DNA from 2 places in the Actinokineospora sp. PR83 genome. Region 1 is predicted to be linked to the other one. Evidence: riboswitches for the same ligand, from Rfam matches in the RefSeq annotation. Region 1 holds a riboswitch; the other holds the start of a gene.

Region 1 (3,464 bases):
GGTGGCCGTGCTCGCCACCTCGGCGCTGTCGCTGCTGCTGGCCGTCACCGGCGGCGTGTCCGCCCTCGCCGAGACCCTCGTGCTCCTGCTGCTGGTCGTCTTCACCGCCACCAACGCCGCCGTCCTCGCCCTCCGCCGCCGCCCCGACGACAAGCCCCACTTCCGCGTCTGGACCCCCGTCCCCTGGCTCGGCCTGGCCTCCTGCCTGCTGCTGTTCACCCAGATCGGGGCGGCGGTCTGGCTGCGCGGCGCCGTCCTCCTGGCCCTGGGCGGCCTCCTCGCCCTGGCGAACGTCCTCCGCGCCCGCCGCACCGAGTCCGCCACGGTCTAGTGCCCCGGGGCGGGGGGCGAACCGCGCAGAGCACCCGAGAGCAACTCGGCGGCTCCCTTCGGGTCGGAGGACTCCGTGATCGCCCGCACCACCACAACCCGAGAGGCCCCGGCGTCCACAACCCGGGGCAACCGCTCCAGGTCGATCCCCCCGATCGCGAACCAGGGCCGCGCCGGACCAGCCTCCGCGGTGGCCCGGACCAGCTCCAACCCCGGCGCGGTCCGACCGGGTTTCGTCGGCGTGGGCCAGCACGGCCCCGTGCAGAAGTAGTCCACCCCGGCCTCGTGCGAGGCGGCCACGGCCTGCCCGAAGTCGTGCGTGGACCGCCCGATCACCACCTCCTCCCCCACCACCCGCCGGGCCGCGGGCACCGGCAGGTCGTCCTGCCCCAGGTGCAGCACGTCGGCCCCGGCCGCCAGCGCCACGTCCGCCCGGTCGTTCACCGCCAGCAGCGCCCCGTGCGCGGCGCACAGCTCCGCGATCACGGCGAGGGCCCGCAGCTCAGGCCCGGCTTCCATCCCCTTCTCCCGTAGCTGGACGATGTCGACACCGCCCGCCAGCGCCGCGTCCACGAAGTCGGCGAGGTCGCCGCGTTCGGTCCGCGCGTCCGTGCACAGGTAGAGCCGCGCGTCGGCGAGCCTGCGCCTGATCTGGTCCCCGTCAAGTCCCGGCATGGCGCCGACGCTATCCCCTCCGGCCGCCCGGGCGGGTCTGCGCTACGGTGGGGGCTGGTCGCACGGGAGTCCGGACAACGGGCTGAGAGGGAGCACAGCGCGCTCCGACCGTCGAACCTGATCCGGGTCATGCCGGCGCAGGGAGCGTGATGAGGAACGTGCAGCGGATCGCCGTCGTGGGTGGCGGTGTCATCGGCCTGGCCACCGCCTGGCGGGTGGCCGCCACCGGCAGGCTGGTCACCGTGATCGACCCCACTCCCCTGCGCGGTGGGGGGTCCTGGGTGGCGGCGGGCATGTTGGCCCCGGTCACCGAGGCGTGGCTGGGCGAGGAGCACGTGCTCGCCTTCGGCGCCGAGTCGCTGGCCCGCTGGCCCGGTTTCGCCGCCGACCTGACCGACCCGCCCGGCCTGCGCCGCGAGGGCACCCTCGCCCTGGCGCTGGACGCCGCCGACGCCGAGGACCAGCACCGGTTGGCCGACTTCCTCTCCTCGCTGGGCCGGGAGGTGCGGCGGCTCACCGCGCGGCAGGTCCGCGAGCTGGAGCCGGGCACCTCACCGGTCCGAAGTGGACTCCTGGTCCCCGGTGACCTGTCCGTTGACAGCAGGCGTTTGCTGCGTTCGCTGGCAGCCCAGGCCACCGCCACGGGTGTGGAATTCCACACCGGCCAAGCGGTCTCGGTGCGCGACGGCGGTGTCGAACTCGCCGACGGCTCCACAGTGGAGTGCGACGAGGCGGTGATCGCCGCGGGCGCCTGGAGCCGCGCCCTGCACCCCGCCCTGGAGACCCTGGTCCGCCCGGTCAAGGGCGAGGTCCTGCGGCTGCGGTCCCGACCGAGCGCGCTCCCGCCGCCCACCAGGACGCTGCGCGCGCACGTCGAGTCCCGCCCGGTCTACCTCGTCCCCCGCGACGGCGGCGAACTCGTCGTCGGCGCCACCCAGCACGAGGTCGGCTACGACACCGAGGTCACCGCGGCGGGGGTGCGCGACCTGCTGACCGACGCCGAGCGGGTGCTGCCGGGCGTGCGCGAGTACGCCGTGGTGGAGGCGGCGGCGGGGCTGCGCGCGGGCAGCCCGGACAACCTGCCGCTGCTCGGCCGCCTGGGCCCCGGGGTGCTGGTCGCCACCGGGCACCACCGCAACGGCGTGCTGATGGCGCCGGTCACCGCCGACGCCGTGGTGGCCCTGCTGCGCGGCGACACCCCGCCCGACCACGTGCTGGCCGCGGCCCCGTCCCGATTCCCTGGAGCGACATGACGATCGAGGTCAACGGAACCGAACGAGAGGTCCCCGACGGCGCGACCGTGGCCGACGTCCTGGCCGCCCTCGCGCTGCCCACCTCGGGGACCGCGGTGGCGCTCAACGGGCAGGTGGTCCCCCGCAACGCCCACGCCACCACGGCCGTGCCCGCGTGGGCCCAGCTGGAAGTCCTCACCGCCGTGCAGGGGGGCTGAGCCGTGGACGACCCACTGGTCATCGCCGACCGCGAGTACTCGTCGCGGCTGATCACCGGCACCGGCGGCGCCGCGAACCTGGCGGTCCTGGAGCGGGCGCTGGTGGCCTCCGGCACCGAGCTGACCACGGTGTCGCTGCGCCGGGTGGACACCGCGGGCGGCTCCGGCGTGCTGGAGCTGCTGCGCAGGCTGGGCATCGACCCGCTGCCGAACACCGCGGGCTGCCGCACCGCCGCCGAGGCCGTCCTCACCGCCCGACTGGCCCGCGAGGCCCTGGGCACGAACTGGGTGAAGCTGGAGGTGGTCGCCGACGACCGCACCCTGCTGCCCGACCCGGTGGAGCTGCTCGACGCCGCCGCCCAGCTCGTCGACGACGGTTTCGTGGTGCTCCCCTACACCAACGACGACCCGGTGCTGGCCCTGCGCCTGGAGCAGGCGGGGTGCGCCGCGGTCATGCCGCTGGGCTCGCCGATCGGCACCGGCCTGGGGATCAACAACCCGCACAACATCGAGCTGATCACCACCCGCGCCGGCGTCCCGGTGATCCTGGACGCGGGTGTCGGCACCGCCTCCGACGCGGCCATGGCCATGGAACTGGGCTGCGCCGCGGTACTGCTGGCCACGGCCGTCACCCGCGCGGGCGACCCGGAGAAGATGGCCACCGCGATGCGCGCGGCGGTCACCGCGGGCAGGCTGGCCAGGTCGGCGGGCCGCATCCCGCGGCGGTTCTGGGCCCAGGCCTCCAGCCCTCCGCGTTGACCCGCGCCCGCCCTGGGCACAATGAGGTATGACGACTTCGGCTGACGGTGACGTCCCCGCCCGCCTGTACCTGGCCATCGGCCGGTTGTCGCGCTCACTGCGCCGCTCGGGCAGCACCGGCATGGGCCACGGCTCGATCTCGGCGCTGTCCACGCTGTCCGGGGCGGGCACCCTCCGCCTCGGCGACCTGGCGGCGAAGGAGGGCGTGGCCGCCCCGACCATGTCCCGCATCGTCGCGGGCCTGGTCGAC
Region 2 (3,464 bases), on a different contig from region 1:
CCCCGGCTCGGCGCCCGCGATGATCCCCGTGGCCTCGTCGTTGGCCTGCTCGAACCGGTGCGCGTAGATCGTCGCGGTGCTCATCTGCAACCACACCCGCGGCGGCGCGGTGGCGTGGGCGATCGCCTGGCCGACCGCCCGGGCGGAGTCCACTCGCGAGTCCATCATCTCGCGGAGGTTCGCCTCGGTGTAGCGGCAGCTGACGCTGCGCCCGGCCAGGTTGACCACCGCGGCGCAGCCGTCGATCTCCTCCGCCCAGGGCCCGACGGTGCGCCCGTCCCACCGCACCGATCGGACACCGCCCCCGAGGTCGACCCCGGCCCGCCTGGTGAGCACGACCACGTCGTGCCCGGCCGCCGCCAGCGCCCGGCTGAGGAATCCTCCGACGTTCCCGGTCCCACCGGGCAACACGATCTTCATGCGAACACCCCCACGGTCACGCTACGCCGGTTGAACCGGACGCGAGCCCACTCCCGGGGGCCTGGGGTGCTGCCGCACAGGGGAACCTGGCCTGTTGGTGGCTGTCAGGGCAGCCGCCCGCTGAGGTGGGCAGCTCGAACGTGCTAAGTGGGCAAGGTCTCAGGTTTTCACGCTTGCGTGCGCGGGTTGCGGCCACGGGGTAACGGTCACTGAGCCGATCACGACTTCTCACCCATGGTGACCGAACAGCTCGTGGCGATGTTCGAGCGGGACGTCCGTCTGGGCGTGGACACGCTGGTGGGGATCGGCTACGACCCCACCGCGTTCGAGTGGATGATCGAGGAGTTCGGCGCGGTCGGGGCGACGCGGCGGGTGGTGCTCGACCCGACCCCGTCGTTCGGGCTCTGGCGGTTGAAGGACCGGGGGCTGCTGGCGCACAGCGTGGAGGTCTTCACCCTGCTGCCCTGGTACGCGCCGCTGTTCGACGACGCGGTGCGGGACGCGGCGTGGCGGAAGCTGGAGTTGCTCGGCGTGGACGTGCGGGCGGAGGTCGGGAAGGTGGAGAGCCCGCTCGTCGGGGAGGTGTGAGGGTCAGCGCAGGGCGTCGAGGACGGCGTCGATCTCGGTGGCCAGGGCGACGTCGAGTTCGGTGATGCCGCCCTCGCTGTGGGTGCTCAGGGTGAACTTCAGCGTGCGCCAGCGGATGTCGATGTCCGGGTGGTGGTCGTCGCGCTCGGCGATCTCCGCGACCCGGTCGACCACCTCAATGGCCTGGGGGAACGACTCCAGTTCGACCTCTCGGACCAGGGCTCCCTCGCCCCGGCTCCAGTTCGGGAGCGCCCCCAGTGCCTTGCCCTGCTCGTGCTCGCTCAACAGTTCCGCCATGGCCCCATGGTGGCCCTTCGCGCCCGACCGCGCTGGGCGTAGGGTCGGGGTCGCCACGGGAGTCCGGTATCGGCCGGGCTGAGAGGAGGGCCACCCAGCCCTCGACCGTACGAACCTGATCGGGGTCATGCCCGCGCAGGGAGGTCCTCGTGGTGTGCACACGCCCGAGGAAGGTTCCCGATGCGCCGACTCGTCCCCCTGGTCACCCTGGCTCTGGCCGCCGGTTGTTCCGTGGGGGGTGAGGCCCCGGTCGACCACACCGTCGTGCTGGTCACCCACGACTCCTTCGACGTCGACCAGGCCTTGCTGGACCGGTTCAAGGCGCAGAGCGGGATCACCGTGGAGCCGCGCAAGAGCGGGGACGCGGGGGCGTTGACCAACCAGTTGGTGCTGACCAAGGCGAACCCGATCGGGGACGTGGCCTTCGGCGTCGACAACACCTTCGCCTCCCGGGCGCTCGACGAGGGGGTGTTCGCCGAGTACCGCAGTCCGGAGGCGGACAAGGGGCCGCAGCGCTACGCCGTGGACGGCAGCGGGCGGCTCACGGCGGTCGACGTGGGGGACGTGTGCGTGAACGTGGACCCGGCGGCGCTCGGTGGCGAGGTGCCCAAGACCTTCGAGGACCTGGCCGACCCGAAGTACCGGGACAAGTTCGTGGTCGAGGACCCGGCGACGTCCTCGCCGGGGCTGGCGTTCCTGCTCGGGACCGTCGCGCACTACGGCGAGCAGGGGTGGGTCGACTACTGGGGCAGGCTCAAGGCCAACGGCGTGAAGGTCGTCAGCGGGTGGGAGGAGGCCTACACCCAGGAGTTCTCGGGGTCCTCCGGCAAGGGGCCGCGGCCCATCGTCGTGTCCTACGCGTCGTCGCCGTCGGCTGAGGTGGGGGAGGACGGGAAGGCGAGGACCGCTGCCCTGCTGGATACCTGCTTCCGGCAGGTCGAGTACGCCGGGGTGCTGAACGGGGCGAAGAACCCCGAGGACGCGAAGAAGGTGCTCGACTTCCTGCTGTCGGAGCCCTTCCAGAAGACCGTGCCGGAGAAGATGTACGTCTACCCGGCGCGCGAGGGCGTGGCGCTGCCCGACACCTGGACCGCCGCGGCGCCGTTGCCGCAGGAGCCCGCGACCCTGCCCGCCGCCGACATCGCGGCGCAGCGGCAGCGGTGGATCGAGCAGTGGCGCAGCACCGTCGGGGGCTGAGGCCCGCGGCGGCGCTGGCGTTCGCGGCGGTCCCGCTCGGTTTCCTCGCCGTCTTCTTCGCCTGGCCGGTGGCCGCGATCGTGCGGCTCGGGTTCGGCTCCGGCGCGGCCGGGGTCCTGCGTGTCCTGGGCGCGGGGGCGACGTGGCGGCTGGTGGGGTTCACCCTCGCCCAGGCCGCCGCGTCGACCGCGGTGGCGGTGCTCGCCGGGCTGCCGGTGGCGTTCCTGCTGGCCAGGGTGCCGGGCAGCGCGGTGGTGCGGGTGGCGGTGCTGGTGCCGTTCGTGCTGCCGACGGTCGTGGTCGGGTTGGCGTTCAAGGCGCTGCTGCCCGGGGGCGGGGTGGTGGCGATCGTGCTGGCGAACGCGTTCTTCAACGTGGCCGTGGTGGCGCGGACGGTCGGCGGGCTGTGGGCGCACCTGGACCGGCGGGCCGAGGACGCGGCGCGGGCGCTGGGGGCTTCGCGGTGGCGGGCGTTCACCTCGGTGACCCTGCCCGCGCTGACCCCGGCGCTGGGGTCGGCGGCGGCGGTCGTGTTCCTGTTCTGCGCCACCAGTTTCGGGGTGGTGCTGCTGCTCGGCGGCGCCCGGCACCGGACGCTGGAGACGGAGATCTACCTGCGCACCGTGGAGCTGCTGGACCTGCCGGGCGCGGCGGCGCTGTCGCTGGTGCAGTTCCTGGCCGTCGTGGGCGTGCTGGTGGTCGGGGCCGTCGCGCGGCGTCGGCGGGAGAACGCGCTGAGCCTGCGCGGCCAGGCGGAAACCGTGCGGCGACCGCGCGGCGGGGAGTGGGTCGCGGCCGGGCTGGGCTACGCGGTGGTGGCGTTGCTGATGGTGCCCATCGTGACGCTGGTGGTGCGCTCGTTCGCGGGCGGGACCGCCGGGTACGAGGCGCTGGCCGGGACCGGCTTCCGGGGCTCGTTGCAGGTCACCGGGGTCCAGGCGGCGCTGAACTCGGTGCGGGTG

Evidence for each region. A riboswitch is a leader RNA that binds a small molecule or an ion and turns the genes downstream of it on or off. The one in region 1 is predicted to bind thiamine pyrophosphate.
Region 2: linked by a shared signal. The riboswitch ahead of L6E12_RS13465 (thiamine ABC transporter substrate binding subunit) and the one ahead of thiO (glycine oxidase ThiO) in region 1 are both predicted to bind thiamine pyrophosphate.

Annotation. Positions count from the first base shown of each region.
Region 1 is NZ_JAJCXD010000017.1:64,412-67,875, reverse strand. Features, by position in the region: gene L6E12_RS06000 (APC family permease) at 1-331, shown strand, start outside; gene thiE (thiamine phosphate synthase) at 328-1,005, opposite strand; TPP riboswitch at 1,058-1,166, shown strand; gene thiO (glycine oxidase ThiO) at 1,155-2,258, shown strand; gene thiS (sulfur carrier protein ThiS) at 2,255-2,455, shown strand; gene L6E12_RS05980 (thiazole synthase) at 2,459-3,214, shown strand; gene L6E12_RS05975 (MarR family winged helix-turn-helix transcriptional regulator) at 3,243-3,464, shown strand, end outside.
Region 2 is NZ_JAJCXD010000039.1:17,875-21,338, forward strand. Features, by position in the region: gene L6E12_RS13450 (epimerase) at 1-420, opposite strand, end outside; gene L6E12_RS13455 (hypothetical protein) at 655-1,008, shown strand; gene L6E12_RS13460 (4a-hydroxytetrahydrobiopterin dehydratase) at 1,012-1,305, opposite strand; TPP riboswitch at 1,351-1,464, shown strand; gene L6E12_RS13465 (thiamine ABC transporter substrate binding subunit) at 1,486-2,502, shown strand; gene L6E12_RS13470 (iron ABC transporter permease) at 2,478-3,464, shown strand, end outside.